DNA from 4 places in the Novosphingobium sp. PhB55 genome. Region 3 is predicted to be linked to each of the others. Evidence: riboswitches for the same ligand, from Rfam matches in the RefSeq annotation. Region 3 holds a riboswitch; each other region holds the start of a gene.
What was found. A riboswitch is a leader RNA that binds a small molecule or an ion and turns the genes downstream of it on or off. The one in region 3 is predicted to bind cobalamin.
Positions count from the first base shown of each region.

Region 1 (5,875 bases), on a different contig from region 3:
GTCGCCCTCGCAGAGCACCACGACATCCTCGCCCTCGCGGACAAGCTTCGCCAGTTGCTCGGTCCAGCTTGCGTAGAAGCGGGAAAGACAGGCGTTGTAGCGCGGGTCTCCCAGCGGAATCTCCGTGGTCACCGGATATTCCATCGCATGCTCGACGACATCGGCGCGGAGCATGCCCTCGACGATCCGCCGCGCCTGACCGGGCCGGCCGGCCTTGCGGAAGTAGGCGACATGCCTGGCTCCGCGCACCAATCGGTCGGCGCGAACGCTCAGCAGGTCCTGCGCGCCGGGGCCCAGTCCGACGCCGTGTACGGTTCCCACGCTCATTCCGCGCTGCTCGCGATGGCGTTGACCGCGGCCACGGTGATCGCGCTGCCGCCCAGCCTTCCTTCGACGATGCAGCAGGGCACCGGGCAGGCATCCCAGAGGGCGGCCTTGGACTCGGCCGCCCCCACGAAGCCCACCGGACAGCCAATGATCGCTGCCGGGCGCGGGCAATCGGGGTCCTCCAGCATGTCGAGCAAGTGGAACAGCGCGGTGGGCGCATTGCCGATGGCCACCACGGCCCCGCCAAGGTGCGGCCGCCAGAGTTCGAGCGCCGCCGCCGAGCGGGTATTCGCCATCGCCTGCGCCATTTGCGGGACTTGCGGATCCTGGAGCGTGCAGATCACCGCATTGTCCGCGGGAAGCCGGGCGCGGGTGATCCCTTCGCCCACCATGCGCGCATCGCACAGGATCGGCGCACCCGCCTCCAGCGCCGCCATCGCCGCGCGGGCGAATCCGGGCGAGAAGCGGATGTGCCGCGCCAGCTCCACCAGCCCCGAAGCGTGGATCATGCGGACCGCGATGCGCTCCTCGTCAGGGGGAAAGGCCGCGAGGTCCGCCTCGGCGCGGATCGTCGCAAACGACTGGCGATAGATGGCCGCGCCATCCTTTTCGTAGATATGCGCCATTCATGAGGCTCCGAAATGGGCAAGGACATGGTCGGGAGAAAGGCCGCCCCGCGTCGGCGGGTCGCCCGCGCGGCCACGGAGGGCGAGGTCGAAGGCGCCGTCGCGCCCGGTCAGGACCACGTCGCTCGGCCGTGCGCGCGCGCAGCCTTTCGCGCAGCCGGAAACGTGCAGGCGCCCGGACACATGCGGCGCCAACCGGCGCGCCAGTTCGCGCGTTTCGACCGTCGCCTGCGGGCATGCCGGCGCGCCCGGACAGGCATCGGCGCGCAGCAGCGGGTCGCCGGGATCGAGAATGAAGCCCTCCACCGGCTCTCGCACGTCGGATTCCGCCAGAAGCTGCCGCCAAGGCGTAACGCGAAGGGCCGCAGCGCCGGTCGCTGCCATCAGCCGCACCAGTGCCTCCCCCTCGATCCGCCCGAACGGCACCCCGTAGCCATGCGGCGCAGCGGCTCCGACGGCGGGACGGCTATCCCCCCGCGCCCATTGCGGAAGAGCGGCCGTGTGGCGCGAGGCCCGGCGGGCCGCGGCCCCGCCGGTCTCCACGAACCAGTGGGCCAGCGCGATCAGGCGGTCTGCGGCCTCTTCCGGCAGGATGGAAACCCCGCTCTCGCGCCCGTCGAGGCGGAGCAGCAGGCCGCCGGCTTCCGCGCGCTCGATGCGGAAATCCGCGGGGCTGTCCAGCAGTGTGGCGACGGGGCCGGCATCGACCGCGATGCCCATCTTTCCGGGCGATTCGGGCAACTCGCCCAGACGGCCCAGGAGTTCTTCCGCGATCCGCGCGGTATCGTCCCCGCGATCCCAGCCGGGTGCGACAAGCAGGTTGCGCCGCCCCTCCAGACCGGCGTCGGCATCGACCAGGCCCCGGTCGACCAGGGCGCGCAGCAAATCCTGCCAGCCCTGCTCGCGGACACCGCGGATCTGGAGATTGGCGCGATTGGTGATGTCTATCGCACCGCTGCCGAAACGGCGCGCCAGATCGGCAAGCACCGCGATCTCGGCCGCGGTCAGGCGCGCCAGCCGGGGCTTCACGCGCACGATCAGCCCGTCTCCGGCCATCATCGGACGCCAGGCATCCGGGCACCATCCGCGCAAGGCGAAGCCTGTCATCGGGACGCGCGTTTCATCCTGCCGCACGGCATCATCCTCTCGCGCGCAGCGACGATGACCGGGGCTTGCCGACGGGCGTCGGTCCGCACGCAACGACGGGCGGGCGCGATGAACGCCCGTCCTGCGCGCCGATGCAGCCCCAGCCGCACGGCTTCGTCGCTCACGCGGAGTACCGAGCCTTGGCCTATCCCTGGGCCAGGGCAAGAGCGACCGATGCGCCGGCAGGTCTCCTGGCTTGCGGGTCAAAGCGCGATGCTCGGCCTTCCCGGACCGTGGCGCCGGGCGCCCGCGATCCAGTGGCCGGCTTCCCGGGGGAAGCCACGGCATCTTGCTCACCGCTCACAGTTGCAGGGACAGCCGCGGATTTGAGGGACGAACCCTCTCACCGCGTTCCCTATTAAGCCTCGTTCGAGGCACCGGCGCGATCTTGCCCGCCGATCCTGACGGATTGGGCGGGCACCGGGGCGCTAACGCAGGAAATGCCGATCCGCAAGTCTCATGGAGCCACGTCCAAACAGGCACGCGCGCCGGCAGCGCGGTTAGAGCCCCCCGGTCAGCGGTAGCTCAGCTTCGGGAAGAAATCTCCGCGTCCCTCGGGCAGGAGGTCCAGCAAGCCCCAGACCGGGTCCAAAGCATCCAGCGAGCGATGGTGCTGGTCCGGCTCCTCCGGGGCGTAGAGCAGTTCGCCGCCCCAGAAATGCCGAACCTCGCCGCCATCCTTGCGGAAGACGTTGATCATCGGCTCGTCCCAGTCCTTGCCGTCCTCGTACCCGCGTTCCTGGCGCATGGCGGGGGTTACGCCGGCCGTGTTGCCGAAATAGTCCCGTGTGTAGCTGCTGCCTTCGGCCGATAGGAACCGGAGATGCGGCCAGCGGCGTTCACGCGCCCAGGCCACCAGACGGGCCAAAGGCGAACGGGCGACGACGTAGAACGCCGCAGCCTGCGGGACATGCCGTGCGGCCCCGTCCAGCCCGTCCAGCAGATGCGTGCAGCCGGTGCAGGGCTCGTCGCGCTCGGGACCGAACATGTAGCTGTAGAGGATCAGGCTGGGCTTCCCCGCGAACAGTTCCGACAGCCGCACCTGCTCCGGGCGCTGATGATCCCCGATGCGCTCGAAGACGTAGTCCTCCTTGATCGTCCCGCCGGGGGGCAGCGCCCGGCGCATCGCCGCAACCGTTTCCGTCTGGCGCCGCAGGTCCATTTCGGCATCGAGCAGTTCATTACGCGCGCGGCGGTATTCGGCGCTTTCGTTGGGAAAACTGAGATGTTCCATGATCGGGCTCCTCCCTCCGGTTGCTCCCCTGACGCTCGCAGCCTGAACGCCCGAACGAGGGCAAGAGTTCACGCAAAGCTGCGGCAAATCGCCGCCCCCTTCCGGCAACGCGGCAAGCCCCTGACGCAAGGCGATATTCCGACCCCGTGCTGTCATGATCCGGGGCTAGTCGCGCAAATGACCCACCCTGCCGCCCCGCCAGGAGGCGGGATCATGGCCGCAGCGCCGCGCTTCTGCACGGGGTACGCTGCCCGCGATCCCTGCCTTGAGCCCGGAGATTACCGCGATGAACCACCACCCGGCCGAAACCACCCTGTCCCGCCGCGGCATGCTCCTTGCCGGCGCTGGAGCAGGCGCCGCCACGCTTCTCGGCCAAGGCCCCGCACTGGCGGCGCCGCAGAATTCGGTCGCGCAAACTGGAGGCGCGCGCAAGAAGCCGCTGGTGATCGGCCACCGCGGCTGCTCGGCGCTGCGGCCCGAGCACACCCTGGCGTCCTACGCCAAGGCCATCGACCAGGGCGCGGACTTCGTGGAGCCGGATCTCGTCTCGACCAAGGACGGTGCCCTGATCGCCCGGCATGAGAACAACATCGCCGAAACTACCAATGTCGCGGACCATCCCGAATTCGCCCAGCGCCGCACGACCAAGGTGATCGACGGGGAAAAGGTCACCGGCTGGTTCACCGAGGACTTCACCCTCGCAGAGATCAAGACCCTGCGCGCAGTCGAACGGCTCGGTGCCATGCGCCCCGAAAGCAAGAGCTACGACGGCCAGTTCCAACTGCTCACGCTTGAGGAAATCGCGGACTTCGTGGCTGCGGAATCCGCCGCACGCGGCCGCAAGATCGGCCTCATTCCCGAGATCAAGCATTCCACCTATTTCGCCGGGATCGGCCTGCCGCAGGAACAGCGCTTCCTCGACCGCGTGGCCGCTAGCCATTATCTCTCGACCGCCCCGGTGATCGTCCAGAGCTTCGAGGTGGCCAATCTCAAGTGGCTGCGCCCGCGCATCGCCGCCTATCGCAGCCTGCAACTCCTGCAACTGACCGTGCCTCTGGACATGCACCCCGCCGATGTCGCCGCCTCCGGGGGCAGCCTCACGTTCAAGCAGATGCTCACGCCCGCCGGTCTGGCCGAAGTCAGGACTTATGCCGACTGGATCGCCCCCGTGCTCCAGGGGATCATCCCCTTCGGCGATGCCACCGGCAAGTCCGGCCCGCTGGGCAAGCCGAGCACGCTGGTGCGCGATGCCCATGCGGCCGGCCTGCTCGTCTCGACCTGGACGGTGCGGCCGGAAAACAGCTTCCTGCCCACGGACTTCCGCGGCCCGGGGGGCGATGCGGCGCGTCAGGACAAGGCCTGCATCGAATTCATGCGCCGCTTCATCGCGGCGGGTGTCGATTCCTTCTTCACCGACGATCCGGGCCTCGGACGTGCGGCCGTGGACGGCACGGCCTGAGGCAGCCCGCTTCGGCAACCCGCCCGCCCACACGAACCCGGATCGCCTGTCGCTTCGCTGCATGGTAGGATCCCGCGTTGCCGGGAGCCTCGCCATGACGATCACCATCACCGCTTTCGAAAACTCGCCCGACCGGGGGCGGGGCCTCGCGCGGGACATGCGGGTACGCTGGGCGCTGGAGGAACTGGGCCTGCCCTACCAAGTGCGGTTGCTTTCGTTCGAAGCGCTCAAGAGGCCCGAACATCTCGCGCACCAGCCCTTCGGGCAGATCCCCAGCCTGGAAGACGGCGATCTCGTGCTGTTCGAATCCGGCGCCATCGTCCTCCACCTCGCCGGCACACACCCCGGTCTCCTGCCCGAGGATGCCGATGCCCGTGCGCGGGCCGTCGCCTGGCTCTTCGCGGCGCTCAACACGGTGGAGCCACCCATCGTCGAATGCACCATGGCGATGATATTCGAGCGGGAGCAGCCCTGGTTCGCAGCGCGGCAACCGATGCTGGAAAAGCGCGTCCAGGCCCGCCTCCAGCAACTGACCGCCTCGCTTGGGAGCGCCGAATGGCTGGACGGTGCCTTCAGCGCGGGAGACCTGATGATGGTGACCGTGCTGCGCCGACTGGTCAGTTCCAACCTCCTCGACGCCTGGCCCCCACTGCTGGCCTATATCGCCCGCGCCGAAGCACGCCCCGCCTATCAACGCGCCTTCGCGGACCAGCGCGCGGTATTCGAGGCCGCATCCGGCACCCGGCCCGAAGCACCGGCCTGAACGCCTGCCCCTGACCGCGCCTGTCCGGCACCCCCGAACAAATACATATCGCCGGGTTCGGCTTGCGGAAGGTTTCGCCCGCTAGACCCGCGTGCGGTGCAGTCACGATCGAAACCGAAGGCGCTTGCCATGGACGCCACCCTGTTCTCCCCCCCCAGTGTCCCGGCATCGCCCGCCGAGCCTTCGTCGTGGTACATTTCGGCCATGGAGCGCCTCGTCGCCGCGGTGCAGGACTTGTCCCACGCGCGCGATCTGGACGCCGTCACCGCCATCGTCCGGGACGCCGCGCGCAACCTGACCGGAGCCGACGGCGCCACGTT
Region 1 covers NZ_SODQ01000002.1:677,724-683,598, reverse strand. The annotation lists gene cobI (precorrin-2 C(20)-methyltransferase) at 1-327, opposite strand, end outside; gene EDF57_RS07240 (precorrin-8X methylmutase) at 324-953, opposite strand; gene EDF57_RS07235 (cobalamin biosynthesis protein CobG) at 954-2,087, opposite strand; cobalamin riboswitch at 2,263-2,496, opposite strand; gene EDF57_RS07230 (DUF899 family protein) at 2,614-3,333, opposite strand; gene EDF57_RS07225 (glycerophosphodiester phosphodiesterase) at 3,620-4,792, shown strand; gene EDF57_RS07220 (glutathione S-transferase family protein) at 4,887-5,555, shown strand; gene EDF57_RS07215 (ATP-binding protein) at 5,685-5,875, shown strand, end outside.
Region 1: it holds a riboswitch for cobalamin, as region 3 does, so the genes downstream of both, EDF57_RS07235 (cobalamin biosynthesis protein CobG) here and EDF57_RS19980 (CbtB-domain containing protein) in region 3, are expected to answer to the same signal.

Region 2 (5,875 bases), on a different contig from region 3:
CGATGAAGAGCAGCGCCTGCACATCAAGGGCATTGAGCGAATTGGCGATCGCCGCAGTCGCTTCCGCCACCTTGAAACGACGGGTGAACCGCTCAAAGGCGAGGGTGAGTTGTCTCAGTTGTTCGGCAGGAGGAGCGATCATGCACCCTTGAAGCATCTTTGGGGCTGGCGGGTAAGCCCCGGTGCGTCAGGCCCATCACATTAAGCGGCAGCTTCCCGAAAGTGCCTGGGTCCTCTGACGCGGCTCGCCTCAAACTTCAATTAGGTCATGGCCTTAAGGGTGAACTCGCGGACCGATGGTCACAAAAGTGTGCGCTGTCGCACCAGGCAATCGGGAACGCAGTGGCGCAGGGTGCGCTGGGTATGGGACTGGATCTTCGGACGATGGCTTTGACGGAGGCGGGTTTTGCCCAGAGTGGCCGCGCTCGGTGACGATTGCGAGCGGTAGCTACGCTCCGTCGGCGAAGTCCGCGCCGGGCGCGCAGTCTCCGCCAGCGCGCGCGTTTCGCTGTAATGCCTTGGCCGCGCCGCCGGACCAGCATGGCCCCGCGGCGCGACGTTCGCGTTACTCCGGCCTGTGTTCCAGCGTGAAGCTGAGCGTCGCGGTGTGCTCGACATTGCGATACCTGGCGGGATTGTCGCTGGGGCCGTCGTAGACGGCATGGACGACGTTGAGCCCTTGATTGCGAACGGCAAAGGTGACGGTGCCGTCGGAGCCGGTGACGGTTTCCTTGGCGTCCGGATCGTTGACGAAGTCGTTGATGAGGCGCGCGCCCGCCACCGGCCGGCCTTTATACAGCACCTTGTACGTCAGCTTCCGGCCCAGCATCGCGGGGATCGGGCCGGCGGGGACGATCTGCAGGGTCTGGCCGGGAAGCGCAGGGACGGTGCCGGCGAACGGGCCCTGAATCCGGACGGCATACTTGATGTTCTTGGTGGAGATGTCGGCGCCGGGCATCTCGTCCAGGCCCTTCTTCTCGTACTCGCCGCCCTTCATCCGCGACCATACGCCGTTCTGCAGGATCGCAGTCACGAACCTGGGCCTGGTTTCGGTTTCGACGAGCATCGCGAGCCCCGAGATCCGGTGCTGCGCCTTGATCGGCTTGACCTCGGCATCGTAGGCGGCGACCGTATCGATCAACGGCTCCCGCTTCACCATGTCGAGATCGTCGGCGCCTTCGCCGTAGATCAGCACGATCTGCTTCGAGCGTTCGGTAATGTAGATGCCGTGCGCCTGGGCGAGCGATGCGGGTGCGAGCAGCAGAGCGGTGAGGATCGCGGCTTTCATGGCAGTCTTCATCATGCACATCCTTGCTTGAGTTCGGCGAACGAGACGGGTCTTGCCGGCCATCACAGGCCGACCGTGATGCTGGCGATCGCGCTGAGCGGGGCGCCGGGATAGAGATTGCTGCCGAAGCCGCGCTCGGCGTATTTCTTGTCGAACAGGTTGTTGACGTTGGCCTGCAGCTTCACGTTCTCGGCCAGCGGATAGTAGGCCAGCAGGTTCACCGTTGCGTAAGAGCGGATGTAAGGCGCGGTCGCCGCAGTGCCGGCGATGCGCCCACCGACGTAAGTGACGCCAGCACCCGCGCCGAGCCCCTTGAGTGCGCCTTCCTGCACTTCGTAGACGTTGAGCAGGCTGGCCGAATGGCGCGGCGTGTTGGGCAGGCGTTGGCCCAGCCGCAGGCGATTGTCCCTGGTCACTTCGGCATCGGCGAAGACATAGCCGCCCACGATCCGCCATGCCCTGGTCAGGTTGCCCGTGATCGAGAAGTCGAAGCCCCGGCTGCGCACTTCGCCGGCGGCGATACTGTAATCCAGATTGTCCGGGTCAGTGGTCGCGACGTTCTGCTTGGTGGTGTGGAACAGCGCCGCTGTCGCGCTCAGCCTGCCGTCCAGCAGTTCCAGCTTCACACCGGCCTCGTAGCTGGTGCCGCGTTCCGGCGCGATGACATTGCCGTTCACGTCCGCTGCGGTATTGGGCTTGTTGGAGCGGGCATAGCTGCCGTAGACCGAAACTTGCGGGGCCAGCACGAAGACCGTCCCAAGGCGCGGCGTAAATACCGTCTGCTTGAACGCAGAAGTGACCCCGCTGCGCAAATTCAGGTTGTCGCTCTCGTATCGCTCCAGTCGTCCGCCGACCAGCAGCTTCAGCCAGGGTAGCAATGACACCTGGTCCTGGGCGTAGCCCGCGAATGTGCGCGTCTGGGTGCGGATGCTGGTGAAGGTACCGTTCAGCCGCGGGATTGCGGAGCCATAGACCGGCGCGAAGATGTCCAGCGTGAAGGGCGACAGCGTGGGGCTCGAATTGCGGATGACCTCGGTATAGTGGAAGGCCTCGAACTCGGCGCCCAGCAGCACTTCGTGCTCGACGCTGCCGGTGGCGAACTGGCCGGTCAGGTTCACCTGTGCATCCAGATCGCGCCACCGCAAGGTACGCTCGCTATAAGTGCGCACCAGGGTGCGGCCATCTGCGCGCAGACTGGAGGCCTGGATGCCGGGGCCGCCCAACTCGCCATTGTAATACTGGGCGCCCGCCCGCAGCTTCCAGTCGGGCGCCAGCTTGTATCCCGCGACGATGCTGCCAAGGCCATTGCGCACGCGCCACCGGCCGACGGACGGCTCGCCGAAGAACCGTGAAGCGGGAATGGCGATGTCGAGCTGGTTGCTGAAGGCGGGATTGCCGCGGTCCAGCGGGGTCTTCACCTGCACGAACTCGCTGCTGAGAGTGAACGTCAGGTCCGGCGAGGCATCCCAGGCGACGACCGGCGCAACCACGATGCGGTCGGACTGGACATGATCGCGGAAGCTGTCGCCACCTTCCACGGCCGCGCCGAGGCGGTAGCGCACGGTCCTTGCCCTATCGATGGGACCGGTGGCATCGACCGTTCCGCGCCAACCGCCGAAGCTGTCGATCCGGCCGCTGACGGTCTGGGCCATCCTGTCGGCAGGTACGCGCGAAACGATGTTGAACGTGCCGCCCGGATCTCCGCGACCATACAGCAGGGCAGCGGGGCCACGCAGCACCTCCACGCGCTCGACGGCGATGGAGTCCGGTGCCGGCGGATAGCCGCGGTTCATCGGAAAACCGTTGCGGAAGTATTCCGAGGTTGTGAAACCACGCAAGTTGTAGTCGGTGAGACCGGTGCCCCCGAAGTTGTTGCCGCGCGTGATGCCGCCGGCATAGGCTAGCACGTCCTCGACACGGTTCGCTTGCAGATCGTCGACCACCTGCCGCGTCAGCACGGTCACGGACTGCGGCACTTCGAGTAAGGGCGTGTCCGTGCGCGTCGCGCTGCTGGAGCGGGTTACGTTGTAAGCCCCGGTCTTGCCCGTGACGACGATCGTATTGTCGGCGGGCTCGGTCTCGGCAGCAACCGCCATCGTGGGAACCGCCGATAGTACGAGGCTTCCTGAAAGCAGCGCGGTCTTGGTACTCTGTCTCAATGCAATCCCCCGGGGCGTCGAGCAACACCGGGCAGGAGGCGTCCGCGCGAACGGTCGGCGCGCGCGGTGGCCGGACACCCCAAAAGGCGGCTGACGCACGACACCGATGCGGCCTCCGCCGCATTCTCGTCGCTCAGACGGAGAAAACTGACCGTGCCAAGACCATCCCCTGGGTCAGGCAAGAGCGACCGGTGCGACGGCAGGTCTCCTGGCTTGCGGGTCATAGCTTGATGCACGGCCTTCCCAGGCCTCGCAGGATTTAGCGTCCGGCCCAGTGGCTGGCGGCTCGGGCATTTCCCGTCCGCACATGTGCATCGCGCTCGCCGCTCACAGTTGCAGGGACAGCCTCGGATTCAAAGGCGCAGAGCCCTTTCACCGTGTTCCCTTTTAAGCCTTTTTCAAGGCACCGACGCGATCAGCCCGGGAGCTGAAGCGCCCAGGCGCGGTTGGCGATATCTGTGATGATCTCAATTCGCAATAGCATAACGCTGCCTGGAATGTCGGTATCCGTCGGCGGCGATGCTTTCGGGAATGATCGTCTGGGCGAACGACGGGTTTCCAACTCACTGCTCGCGATAGCGCAGCGCTTCAGACATGGTCTCACGTTGCATTATTGAATTTCACTCAGTGCTGCATGTTCATCTTTCAGGCTAATGGATGATGGCGCCCGCGCCTAGATGGTGGCCATGACGTTTTCGTTGCCATGCCCACCGGCCTTACGCCGCCTCGATGCGCAAATTGGCGCGCTGCCTACCAGGCGCATGGCGCCTGAAGCCAATGGCCTTCTCAAAGACAAAGCTCACGGTCGAAGGGCTCGCTTCCCAATGGAGACATCCCATGCCCAGACATGAGCGGTTCGGACACCAGGTCTGGCACCAGGCCTAGGCGTCTTCAGGAACCACCCGGCGCTCCATTCTTCAACTCTCTGCCGGCGCAGCTGCACCTGGCTTCCTTCCCATCACCATCCCATTCGCGGAGGCACAAGACATGTCCAACGGCACAGATAATTTCTACGTGAGTGACCGCGTCACGATCGAGAAAGTCACCTTCAGAAACCAATACGGCATGACCGTCGCCGGCAATTTCTTCATGGCCGACGATCTGGATCGAGGCCGCCGCCACGGCGCCCTTGTCGTCGGCCATCCAATGGGCGCGGTGAAGGAGCAGAGCGCGAACCTCTATGCCACCAGGATGGCGGAGCAGGGCTTCGTCACCAATTGATCAGGCGCCCCAGCGAGCGGTGCCTCTGCCGTGCTGCCGAGCATCGACATGGCACGCAGCAACAGATCCGCGCATTCAAGGTAAAAGCATGCATGTTTCGATAACCACGACCGCGGATGACGCGGGGCCCGGCGCTGCACCATGGAGTGCAGTTCTGGCAATGACACTGTGTGCATTCGTGCTGGTGTCGTCGGAGTTTCTTCCGGTCAGCCTCCTTACCCCGATGGCGCGCGACATGATCGTCAGCGAAGGGCAGGCCGGACAGGCCATTGCCGCGTCCGGTCTGTTCGCTGTTCTGACCAGCCTTTCGATATCGTCGCTCACGCGCAAGCTCGATCGCAAGCTTGTGATCCTGTGGTTGACGGGGCTTATGATCGTATCCGGCGCCATCGTCGCCTTCGCCCCGAGCTATCCGGTGCTGCTGGCCGGGCGGGCCGTTCTCGGAATCGCAATCGGCGGTTGCTGGTCTATGTCGACGGCAGTGCTCATGCGCATCTCGAATGGAGCGTTTCTTCCACGGGCCATCGCGACGCTTCAGGGCGGCAGTGCATTGGCGACGGCCGTGGCGGCGCCGATGGGCAGTTTGCTCGGCTCTGTCGTGGGCTGGCGCGGCGCATTTTTCTGTCTTGTTCCGCTCGCGGCGCTGGCGCTGATATGGCAGGCAGTCAGCCTCCCCAGGCTCCCTGCGCAGCACGGATCGCGGCAAGCGAGCGTCATCACCCTTTTGAGCAAGCCCGGCATTTTCATCGGACTGATCGCCGTAGCTGTCCTGTTCATGGGGCAGTTCGCCCTCTTCACCTACCTGCGCCCGTTCCTCGAAACCGTCACACATGTCGACATATCCTGGCTATCGATCATCCTGCTGCTGATCGGCCTGTCGGGTCTTGCCGGAACGGCCGCCATAGGGCCGCTCGTCGCAATGAACCTGCGCAGGGTGCTCGTGGTCATACCGGCCTTGATGGCTGGCGTGGCCCTTGCATTGGCAAGCTTCGGTGGCTCGTTCTGGCCGACCGTCCTGCTGCTTGCGGCATGGGGCCTGATTGCCACACCGGCGCCGGTAGGATGGTTTACCTGGCTCTCTCAGGTGCTTCCCGATGATGCCGAGGCCGGCGGCGGATTGATGGTCGCCGTCATTCAACTGGCCATCACGCTCGGCGCGACCATGGGCGGCGCCATCTTCGATGCCACCGGCGTGCGCGCCACTTTC
Region 2 covers NZ_SODQ01000009.1:27,540-33,414, forward strand. The annotation lists gene EDF57_RS21535 (MarR family winged helix-turn-helix transcriptional regulator) at 1-142, opposite strand, end outside; gene EDF57_RS21540 (DUF4198 domain-containing protein) at 566-1,300, opposite strand; gene EDF57_RS21545 (TonB-dependent siderophore receptor) at 1,351-3,384, opposite strand; cobalamin riboswitch at 3,628-3,873, opposite strand; gene EDF57_RS21550 (alpha/beta hydrolase) at 4,435-4,668, shown strand; gene EDF57_RS21555 (MFS transporter) at 4,829-5,875, shown strand, end outside.
Region 2: it holds a riboswitch for cobalamin, as region 3 does, so the genes downstream of both, EDF57_RS21545 (TonB-dependent siderophore receptor) here and EDF57_RS19980 (CbtB-domain containing protein) in region 3, are expected to answer to the same signal.

Region 3 (5,875 bases):
GCCTCCGAGAAATACCGCCCCTCAAGGGGCAGATTGACAGCGATCGAGCCAACCGCGACGCTACGTCACAAACGGGATTGGCCAGTGTCAAAATCGAAAGGGAGTATGGTTTCATGCCTCACAGCGATTTCCACGTCGTCCGCAAGGGCCTCGACTGGGCGGTAAGCCTTCATGGCGTGTTCCTGGCCGCGTTCGAAAGCCAGAGAGCCGCACTCAACCGTGCCATCGATGCCGCGCATCAGGTGGGCATGAAGGGGCACAGCGCCAAGGTCCTCCTGATTGACGATCAGGCCGATCCGCGAACGCACTGGGTCTTCGGCCATCACCCCTATCCGCCCACCGCGTGATCTAAGGCGGAAAGAGGAAGCCAGGATGTTCAAAGCCCTTTTCATCGAGCACCCGCGAAAAGTAAACGAAAGCTATGGGGAGCACTGGCTGGTCGCCAATCGCTTCGGCCTGCGCATGGTGGTGGCCGGCCTTGGGACCATGCTGCACGGGTTCGTTCCCGGCCTGCTCACCCATGCCGGCAGCGACATGGTTCGCAAGCTTCATGGCGAGATGGCCCGCCGCCAACAGGGGCTGCCCGTGAAGAAGCAGGAACGCGTCGCCGCCAAAACATGGCAACCGGAATACGAAATCTAGGCACGTCGCCGATTTTTGCCGCTCAGGACGATGCCGGAGAACGATCCTGACCGCCGGGGCGGATGAAATCCTTGTAAAATAACGCCGACAACCCCTTCCGGCGCAACATCATCTTGAGCAGGCGGCGGTTCTCACGCTAGGTGGCTATCCATGAGCGACCTCGAGACAATGCCCGGACATCTGATCCGCCGCCTGCAGCAGATTTCCCTTGCGCGCTTTGCCTCGCGCATGGCGGAAGCCGGTCTCGATCTCACATCCGTGCAATATGCGGCGCTGCTCACGCTTCGCGACCATCCCGGACTGGACCAGCAGACCCTCGCCGGCATGATCGCCTACGACCGCGTGACCATTGGCGGCGTCATCGACAGGCTGGTGCAGAAGGGCCTCGTAGACCGGGAAGTCAGTCCTACCGACCGGCGGGCGCGGGTGCTCATGCTCAGCAGTGCCGGACTGGTGACGCTCGATATCGCGGAGCCCTGGGTCGACAAGGTTCAGGACGATCTCGTCGTCCACCTGTCGCGCGACGAGCGCGATGTCTTCTTGAGAGTGCTCCAGAAAGCCACGCAGGCGGGCAACGAGATGAGCCGTGCGCCGCTCCGTCTCGTGGCCAAAGTGCAGAGTTCCTGAACCAGGCAACTCTGCACTCCAACCAATTGAACGATCAGGACTTTGCCTTCTGCAGCACGCGCTCGGCCCAAAGTCCGAAAGCGAGGCCGATCGTCGCCCATAGCACCAGCTGCGTGCCGATGGAGGCCACCCGGAAGTTCCACAGAAGCACGGCCGGGAAGTCCGTGGGAACCTCGTTCACGGCAGGCAGCAGGAACTGCCCCAGCCCCACCAGGCCCAGATAGATCACAAGACCGAGCAGCGTGGCATCGAAACCGCGTCCCGGTCGTGCAAGGGCGCTCCTGATACGCGCTGCCACGACGGCCGCGCCGAGCGACAGCGCGATCATGCCGAAATAGGCGGCAGTGCGCAGGGCCACGGTTTCGTGCTTGCCCACGGCTGGCGGGGTCTGGGGATATTTGATCGCCGGTACCAGCACCACCAGCGCGAAAGTCAGCGCGGCCAGCATGAGTGCGAAGCTGCGCGGGCCAAGATTTCCCATGCGGCCGTAGCCGTAAGCGAAGACGAGCGAGAAGATCCCGCCCACCGCAGCGCCGTACAGCACGAGCGCGGTCACCAGTCCCGCACCTTTCTGCGTATCGCGGCTGACGAGTTCCTCTTCCTGCGGCTCAGCCGGCGTGCCGGTGTGGGGCATGGCCATCCCGGCATGGCCGGGCGGGGCATCATGCGCGGAGTGGCTTTCCTCGTAACCGATCGCCAGATCGATCTGCGGTTCGGCAAAGCCACGCGCAAAAAGCGTGGCAAGAAGCGCGCCCAGAATGCCGGCAAGCATCCCGCGCCAGAGCAAGTCCCTGGTCATGTGCAGCGCCTCAGTGGCAGGGGAAGCCGAGGAGGTGACGCCCGTCGTGGACGAACTCGTGGACGTACATGCCCTGGAACAGGGAGAAGGCGCCCTGCTCGGTGCTGACGAAATAGATGAAGATGACGGCCAGCAGCGTGCCGAGCACGGCCCAGGGCGCGATGTCTTCCAGGGGAATGGTGTTACCGCCCTGCACGGGAATGAAAGCGTCGTCGAAAACTGCGGTGGAAACAGCCATTGTCATGCTCCTTGGCGGGATTGCGCGTCCCCGGAAAACCTGTTGCCAAGAAGGAAGGTCTGGCTCTCGACGGGATGGTTCCCGTGCGATTACAGTGGCGCGACCGCGCCGGATTCTCACCGGCTTCTTCGATACTCGACGCCGCTTCCTTAGGACCGCGCGGGCCGCGGCGTCAACGACCCCACGGAATTTACCCTTGGCGACACCCCTCCTGCTGATCTGCATCGCCGCCACGGCGTCGAGCCGCGAAGGCCGGTTTCCCGAGCCGGCGGAACCGCTGGATGCGGCAGGGCGACGCGATGCCGCCTTGGCCAGGTTGCCCCAACGCTACCACGCCGCGCTGCAGGCCAGCCCCGCCCGCGCCGCTGCCGAGACCGCCTCGGCGATGGGGCTCACGGCCAGAACCGAACCGGCGCTTGCCGATATCGATCATGGCGAGTGGCAAGGCTTGTCCTTCGCGCAGATCGAGGCGAGCGATCCCGGACAGCTCGGCCGGTGGCTGGCCGAACCCGCGCAAGGCGCGCCTGCGGGTGAAACACTGGAGCAGGTTCGCACGCGGGTCGGTGCATGGATGGACCGCGTTGCCGGCGCCGACGCGCCGACCTGCGCCATCACGCACCCGATGACGATCCGCGCCGCCCTCTCCCATGCGCTGGATCTGCCGCTGCGCGCAGCGCTCGCCATCGATGTGGCGCCGCTCTCCTGCACCGTTCTTTCCTTCAACCGGAGTTGGCGATTGCAGTCTCTGGGTCTTGCGGTGCGGGGCGTCCCCGGCTAATCGCCTCCGGGTTCGGGATGCCTTCTGGCGGCCCGACGAAGATCGCGCCGGTGCCCCGCAAGGGGCTTAATACGGGAACGCGGTAAGGTCGGTTCGCCGTCCCGATCCGCGGCTGTCCCTGCAACTGTAAGCGGCGAGCGCGATGCACATTCGCGGCGGGGCAAGCCCCCCACCGCAGCCACTGGGCCGGACGCTAAGTCATGCGAGGCCTGGGAAGGCCGTGCATCGCGCGATGACCCGTGAGCCAGGAAACCTGCCGGCGTCGATGTCGCTCTTGCCCGGGTCCAGGGAATGGCCAAGGCACGGTAACTCTTCCGTCTGAGCGACGTGATGCATGCGGCCGGGGCCGCAGCGGCATATCGCGTCGGGCGCCCGTGCGCCGGTCCGTCGCGGCGTGCCGCCATCGTCGCGACCGCGACGGGACGCCCCGCCGTTTCAGGTCGCTGGCGCGCGGGAGACGAGATATGAGCAAAGTTCCCACCACCGTCATCACCGGCTTCCTCGGCGCCGGCAAGACCACGCTGATCCGCCATCTGCTCCAGAACGCCAAGGGCCGCCGCCTCGCGCTCATCATCAACGAGTTCGGCGACGTCGGCGTCGACAGCGAACTGGTGAAGGGCTGCAATGACGAGGCCTGCCCAGAAGACGACATCGTCGAGCTTGCCAACGGCTGCATCTGCTGCACCGTCGCCGACGATTTCCTGCCGACCATGCAGAAGCTGCTCGACCGCGAGAACAAGCCCGATCACATCATCATCGAAACCAGCGGCCTCGCCCTGCCCAAGCCGCTGGTGAAGGCGTTCCAGTGGCCGGATATCCGCACCCGCGCGACGGTTGACGGCGTGGTCGCGCTGATCGACGCCGATGCCGTGGCCGCTGGCCGCTTTGCCACCGACGAAGCCGCCCTCGCCGCCGCGCGCGCCGCCGATCCGATGCTGGACCACGAAAGCCCGCTGGAAGAACTGTTCGAGGAACAGCTCGGCTGCGCGGACATGGTCGTGCTCAACAAGACCGACCTCGTCGACGCCGAAGCCCTCGCCCATGTCGAGACGCTGGTCTTGGCCGAAACGCGCCCCGGCGTGAAGATCGTGCGCGCGGACCACGGTGCGGTCGATATCGCCGCGCTGCTGGGCATCACCGCCGCTGCCGAGGACGACCTCGATTCCCGCCCCTCGCACATCGACGGGCTGGACGCGGATCACGACCATGACGACTTCGACAGCTTTGTCGTATCCGGCGGCGATGTTGCCGATCTCGACGCCTTGCTCGCCCGCCTCAAGGACCTGATCGCGGAGCATGACGTGCTGCGCGTGAAGGGCATGGTCGCGGTCGGCGGCAAGCCGAGCCGCCTTGTCGTGCAGGCCGTCGGTCCGCGCATCCAACACTTCTACGACCGCGCCTGGCTGCCGCAGGAAGCGCGCCGCACCCAGCTTGTCGTCATCGGCCAGAAGGGACTGAACCGCGCGGCCATCGAGGCCGGGCTGGCAGACGTTCTCGGCGCCGTGGCAGCGTGAAGCATAGGCTCCCCTCCCCACTTCGTCATTGCGAACCCGCAAAGCGGGTGAAGCAATCCAGAGCCACGCAGAGCCGCCCTGGATTGCTTCGCTTCGCTCGCAATGACGAGGGAGAGTTCTGTCGCGGTGTCGGGGGGAACGCCTGATGCACCTGCTGTCCGCCACGCCGGGGACGATCTCCAACGGCGAGGAGGCGATCGACCTCGACCAGTCTCCCGGCGACATGGTGATCCTCACCGTGGCGGACAGTGAGCTGGCCTGCTTTGCAAGCGCGGCGGCGCAGTTGCCCTCCGATGCTCCCAGCGTCCGCCTCGCCAACCTTCTGCAACTGCGCCACCCCTATTCGATCGACCTCTATGTCGAGAAAGTGATCGCGCAGGCTAAATTTGTCTGCGTGATCCTGCTCGGCGGCAAGAGCTACTGGGGCTACGGCATCGACGAGATCGCCCGCGTCGCCCGCGAGAACGGCATTGCCTTCGCCGCGATAGCCGATGGGCGAGAGGCAGATCCGGCGCTCGACCGCGCGTCCACCCTGCCCGCCGAAATGCGTGAGAAATTGCGCGACTATCTGCGGCAGGGCGGCACCGCCAATGCGCTCTCCTTCCTGCGCACCGCCGCGCAGGCAATCGGCTTTGACGCGGGCGAGCCCGACGATCCCGTGCCGGTGGCCGATGCAGGGCTCTATCTTGCGGGAACCGAGCGGGCGGGCCTTGCGGACGTGCAGGCCGGATGGGTCGAAGGCCGGCCGCTGGCGCTGCTGGTGTTCTACCGCGCGCTGATGATCGCAGGCACGCTCGACGCGGTGGACGCCATGATCGCGGCGCTGCGGGAACGCGGCTTCAATGTCGCCGCCGTCCACGTCCGCGCCTTGCGTGAGCCTTTCGCGGTGGATTGGCTGGGCGGCCTGCTCGGCGAAGTGGCGCCCGATGTGATCGTCAACGCCACCAGTTTCGCATCTTCCTCGGCAGGCGACGACCGCAAGCCCGGCATTCTGGAAAAGGCGAACTGCCCGATCCTGCAAGTCGCCTTCGCGGGCGTGGAAGAAGCCGATTGGCAGGGCGCCGCGCGCGGTCTTGGCCCACGCGATCTGGCGATGAACGTGGCGCTGCCCGAAGTCGACGGCCGCATCTTTACCCGCGCCGTCGCTTTCAAGGCGGCCGAGCGCTTTGACGAAGTGACGCAGTGCGGCATCGTCGTCCCCCGCGTCGCGCCGGACCGCGTGGCCTTCGTTGCCGACCTCGCCGCCGGATGGGCCAGCCTGCGCCGCAGCGCCCCGG
Region 3 covers NZ_SODQ01000008.1:72,144-78,018, reverse strand. The annotation lists gene EDF57_RS20000 (hypothetical protein) at 114-347, shown strand; gene EDF57_RS19995 (DUF6356 family protein) at 373-642, shown strand; gene EDF57_RS19990 (MarR family winged helix-turn-helix transcriptional regulator) at 793-1,269, shown strand; gene EDF57_RS19985 (CbtA family protein) at 1,304-2,068, opposite strand; gene EDF57_RS19980 (CbtB-domain containing protein) at 2,079-2,306, opposite strand; cobalamin riboswitch at 2,342-2,472, opposite strand; gene EDF57_RS19975 (histidine phosphatase family protein) at 2,503-3,084, shown strand; cobalamin riboswitch at 3,116-3,360, shown strand; gene cobW (cobalamin biosynthesis protein CobW) at 3,549-4,598, shown strand; gene cobN (cobaltochelatase subunit CobN) at 4,744-5,875, shown strand, end outside.

Region 4 (5,875 bases), on a different contig from region 3:
GATGCAGCGGCGCAGATCGATGTGCAGGACCATGCACGGGAAGAGACGGGGCATCGCCCCCCGGGCAAGCGGCCGGACCGCACCCGTCTGCTGCGCATCCTGCGCAATGTGCTGATCGCGATCGTCGCGCTGGTCTTCGCGGCCTGGCTGGTCCTCTTCATCACCAAGGGCCGGTTCCTGAAGCACCCCTTCGAACGCATCGCCAGCTCGGCCGCCGGGCGGCAGGTGCGGGTGGGCGGAGACTTCCAGCTCTACTTCGCACCGCTGCGCATCAAGTTCCTGGCCGATGGCCTGAGCGTCTCCAACCCGGAATGGGCGGGCCGCCCGCAGATGTTCGCCGCCCGCCATATCGAGGCGCGGATCGCCCCGCTTTCATTGCTGTTCGGCCGTCGTCACGTTCATACGCTGGACCTTCAGGGCGGCGCCGTGGACCTCGAATGGGACAAGGCCCATGGCCGCAACAGCTGGACTTTCGGCAGCGGCGGCGGGGGCAAGCCCTTCGAGTTCCCCCGGATCGACCGCGCCACCATATCGGACACCCGCGTCCGCTATCTCGACCCGCAGATGCCGCTGCTTGCCAATCTCGTGGTCGATCCCGTCACTTCCACCGATGCCAGGATCGGCAAGGCGGTCTCGCTGCGCGGCGACGGCACCTTGCGCAGCACCCCGTTCCGCGTGAGCGCCCGGCTGCTCTCCCCCGACGCCACCGTCAATCGCGGCAGCAACGCGCTGGAACTCACGGCCTGGGCGGCGAACAACCAGGTCGACGTCTCGGGCACCCTCCCCTCCATCGCCGATTTCGAGGACGTGCCGCTCAAGGTCCGCGCCCGCGGGCGCGACTTGTCCGAACTGCTGGGCATCATCGACGTCGCCATTCCGCAGACCCGCCGCTACGCACTGAAAGCGCAGCTGGTGAAGGACGGGGAGACCTATCGCTTCACCGGCATGACCGGCACGTTCGGCCAGTCCGACCTTTCGGGCAAGCTGACGGTGACCAATGCCGAGCGGCTGCGGCTGGATGCCGTGCTGGCGACCAGGCGGCTGGACATCGTCGATGCCGCGCCGTTCATCGGCTACAACCCGGACATCGTGGCATCGAAAGGCGCCGTGGCCGCAGCCGCCGCCACCGGCGCGGGCGCCCAGCGCGTCCTGCCGGACGCCGCCCTGCCCGTGGAGACGATGCAGCGCTTCGACGCCGGGCTGGACTGGAAGGTCGGCGTGGTCCGCTCACGCAATGTGCCGGTGCAGAACATCGCCCTGAAGCTCTCGCTCGACCGGGGACGACTGGCCCTGTCGCCGCTGACATTCTCGATGGCGCGCGGCGATGTCGCCTCGGATCTGGTGTTCGACACGCGTCAGCGCCCCTCGGCCGTAAGCTACGATATTCGCCTCAAGTCCACGCCGATGGGCCGTCTGCTGGCCGGATACGGCGTGGTGGAATCAGGCACGACCGGCACGATCGGCGGTCGCATCAAGCTGGAAGGCCGCGGCGACACGATTCACGATTCGCTTGCTTCGGCATCGGGCCGGATCGCCTTCATCATGCCCCGCGGCACGTTCTGGACGCGCAACGTGCAGCTGGCCGAGCTGGACCTCGGCACGTTCGCCTCCAAGATGTTCGAGGGCAAGCTGAAGAAGCCCGTCCAGCTCAACTGCGGTCTGGTGGCCTTCACGGTGCGAGGCGGCACGGCGGCGGCCGACCCGATCCTGATCGACACGTCGAAGAACGTCATCACCGGGCGCGGCGGCTTCAGCTTCGACACCGAGGCGCTCGACATGGGCTTCCGCGCGGACGGCAAGAAGTTCAGCCTGTTTTCCGGGCAGTCGCCTGTCGGCATCGGCGGCCGCTTCGCCAAGCCCTCCCTCCAGGTGATCAGCCCGCAATTGCTCGGCCGCGCCGGAGTGGGTCTTGGACTGGCCGTGGCGGCGACGCCGGTGGCGGGCCTGCTTGCCTTTGTGGACGTGGGCGATGCCAAGTCCGCCGCCTGCGGCCCGGTGCTGTCGGGCGCCAATGCGCAGTCCCAGCGCACCGCCAAGGGCAAGCCGCGCGACGACGTCGGCTCCGGCCGTCCCAACAAGAACGACTGAGTTTCCTCCGCCGCGATAACTCCGCTCGGAACGGACGTGAACCGGAACGGGCGCGCTCTGGCCGGCTTCGCCCACACGAACACATCCCGCTTGCACAGGGCGCACGCCCCGGCTAGCTCATCGCGTCCGCCATTTCCGCAAGGAGGGCGGGTAATGATCGCGCTGGTGCCTCGAAAGAGGCTTAATAGGGAACACGGTGAGAGAGGCTTCCTCTTGAATCCGAGGCTGTCCCTGCAACTGTAAGCGGTGAGCGCGATGCACATCACGCGGCGGGGCAATGCCCCCTGCCGCAGCCACTGGGCCGGACGCTAAATCCTGCGAGGCCTGGGAAGGCCGTGCATCGAGCGATGACCCGTGAGCCAGGAGACCTGCCAGCGTACGGTCGCTCTTGCTTTGGTCCAGGGGATGGCCGGGGCACGGTGATTTTTCCGTCTGAGCGACGAACCAGCGGCAAGGGCCGCACGGTGCGCTGAGCGGTCGTCCCGAATCCGGGCGCCCGGCCGGTCGGTGCGCCGGTCGTTCGCGGGCCTGGGTTCGGGAGCGGCAGACCCTTGCCAAAAGCTCGCTTGGCGCCCGGCAGGGGAATGAAATGAAGATCGCAACCGTTTCGCACGCGGCGCTTGCCGCGGCGCTGACTCTCGCCTGCGCCGCGCAGGCCCGAGCCGCGGATGGCGGGAACGTCGAAGGCCGGGAAGCCGATGCCGCAGAGGCGGATGGCCCTTCGATCGTCGTCACCGGGCAGAGCCTGGAAGAGACGCTGCCGCAGGAACTCTCCCGCTACGGCAACGACGTCGTCACCGTCGATGAACGGCAGATCCGCAACAGCGGCGCGGTGGACGTGACCAAGGCGCTGGACCAGGTACCCGGCCTCTACGTGCGCGGCCGCAATGGCCCGTTCACTTACGTAGACGTCTCGCTGCAGGGTTCGCGCACGCAGGACGTGCTCTGGACGATGGACGGCATCCGCCTCAACAACCGCCTGTACGGCAGCACCTCGCCCAACGACACTCTGCCCGCCAGCATGATCGAGCGGATCGAGGTCCTGCGCGGCGGAGAGAGCCTGTTCTACGGCACCCAGGCTTCGGCCGGAGTGATCAACGTGGTGACGCGCAGCTTTTCCGACGATCCGGGCGGCCAAGTCAATGCCTCGGTCGACAGCTGGGGCGGCACGACCCTGGACGGCTATGCGCGCGGCGCCCTGGGCGACCACCGCTTCGTGGCCTATGCCTCGCACAATCGCTCGGAAGGCTACCTGCCCTACAGCGCCTATCAGCCCAGCCTCACCGACCGGCACCTCGGCTACGACTTGTGGTCGGCCGGGCTCAAGTACCAGTACGCGCTGGCGCCGGATCTCACGCTCATCGCGCAGTACCAGCATACCGAGGCGAAGCTCGACAACCTATCCCCCACCCGCATTCGCGAGAGCCGCAACGACCGGAACGAGGAAGTGGCCAGCCTGCGGCTCGACTACACCGGCAGCGACAGTGTGCAGTTCTTCCTGAAAGGCTATTTCCACGACTGGAAGACCGCCTACATCCAGATCCGCAATTCGCTGCCCGACCATCAGCCCCAGGTGATCTACCCAGCCGGCACCTTCTGGGGCTATCGCGACTGGGGAGGCAGCGCGGTGATGAAGCTGCATCTGCACCCCGGCCTGGAATACCTGCTGGGCTACGACTTCCAGAACTTCAGCGGCCGGGACGACGTGCTGCTGATCGCGCCGACCAGCGAGCAGGTCCACGCCGGGATCCTGCAGCTTCGCACCACCGACGAGATCTCGTCGAAGGGCCGCCTGGCGGCGGGCCTGCGCTACAATCGCACGGACGGCGCGCGCAAGACGATCTGGAACGTCTCGGGCCGCTACGACTTTGCCGAGGCGCTCTATCTGGAAGCCAATGGCGGCACCGCCTTCGTGCTGCCCGACGCCTCGCAGCTCTACGGCAACGACCCTTGCTGCGAGGTGGGCAATCCGAACCTCAGGGCGGAGCAGAGCCTTTCGCTCAACCTCTCTGCAGGCGGCATCCTGCCGCTGGGCGCGGCCTCGCTGGGGTGGAAGGCGACCTATTTCGACCGCCGCATCACGGACATGATCGACAGCGTCTACGACGATCCCGCCTTCCCCGGCGGCACTTACGCCAACCTCGACGGCAAGGTCCGCTCGCAAGGCGCGGAGCTGGAACTCGACGCGCGCTGGCCGGGCGGCTGGGGGATCTCGGCCAGCTACACATATGCCCGCGTGCGCGAAAAGGGCGCATCGACGCAGCTGGACCGCAACCCCAAGCAATATGCCAAGGCCGCCTTGTCCTATGCGCCCGAAGACCAGCCCTTCGGCGCGAGCATCAACGCCAGCTGGATCGGCGATGTCTGGTCGACCGCATCCGGCGCGGGGCGGCGGAACTACGGCAATTACGCGCTGCTCGATGTCGGCGCTTACCTTTACGTCGACGGGGCAGCGCGGCGGAACCGCTTCGGCGTCAATATCGAGAACCTGCTCGACCGGGAATATGCCACGCGCGGCTACCTTTCGGCCGCGACCGACCAGGGCGTGCTCGATGGCAGCAACAGCCGCTTCCTCTATTTCAACCGGGGCGTGCCGCGCACGCTGCGGATGCAATACGGCCTGAGTTTCTGACGCCGTGACCGCGCTCCAGCCTTCCAAGGCGCCCGGTAGCCTGCTGCCCCGCAGCTTGCTGCCGCGCCCCGTCCTCGTCCTTCATCGCTGGCTCGGCGTCTCCGTCGGGCTGCTGATGACCCTCTGGTGCCTGTCGGGCTTCGTGATGATCTACGTGGACTATCCGAGGCTGGAGCCGGCAGCGCAGTTGCAGGGCCTGGCGCCGCTGCAACTGCCGCCCGGTCAGGTCTGGAACGATACCGCGTGGGAGGAGGCAGGCCTCGCGCCAGACCTGCCGATCGCCTCCGCGCACGTCGAGATGATGGCCGGCCGCCCGGTCCTGCGGATCGTTTCCGCGGCCACCGGCGACCGCTCCATCGCGCAGATGCGGACCATGCCAGACGCCATCGACCTGGCCACGGGGCGGAAGCTTGCCCCGCCCGGGCGCGCCGACCTCGCCAGGATCGCGGCGGACTACGCCCGCGGCCATGCGATCGGCGGCGCAGCGCCCGCTCTGTCCGAAACCGGCATCGACCAGTGGACGGTGCAGACCTACCGGCGGAGCGCCCCGCTCTACCGCGCCGACTATGCCGATCCCGCCGGGACCGTGATCTACATCTCGGGCCGTTCGGGCGAGGTGGTGCAGGAGACCACCCGCTTCCAGCGCTTCTGGGGCTGGCTGGGCGCCGTGCCGCACTGGCTCTACCCCACGATCCTGCGGCAGGACGGCGCGCTGTGGAACCAGGTCGTGGTCTGGACCTCGCTCTCTGGCTGCTTCCTCACCGGCACCGGCATCTGGGCCGGTATCGCGCGGCTGCGGCGCAAGCGGGACGGGACTATCGGCTCCCCCTACAAGGGCCTGTGGTGGTGGCACCATGTCTTCGGGCTGTTCTTCGGCCTGCTGACCCTGAGCTGGGCGGCGAGCGGCCTGTTTTCGATGAACCCCTGGGGCTTCCTCGATTCCGCGGCCGGCCCTGCCGAGGCCGGGCGGCTGGCCGGGCCGATGCACTGGCGCGATGTGCGCCAGGCGCTCTCCGCGCTCGGCGACCTGCCGCGCGGCGCGCGCCGGGTGGAGGCCGCCCCGCTCGGCGGGCGCACTTTCCTGCTGGTATCGGGCCTGCCCATATCGGACGGCGAAGTTTCGTCGCAGCGCTTCGACGCTTCCGGAAAGCCCGC
Region 4 covers NZ_SODQ01000016.1:12,633-18,507, reverse strand. The annotation lists gene EDF57_RS24780 (AsmA family protein) at 1-2,088, shown strand, start outside; cobalamin riboswitch at 2,235-2,479, shown strand; gene EDF57_RS24775 (TonB-dependent receptor) at 2,678-4,720, shown strand; gene EDF57_RS24770 (peptidase) at 4,725-5,875, shown strand, end outside.
Region 4: it holds a riboswitch for cobalamin, as region 3 does, so the genes downstream of both, EDF57_RS24775 (TonB-dependent receptor) here and EDF57_RS19980 (CbtB-domain containing protein) in region 3, are expected to answer to the same signal.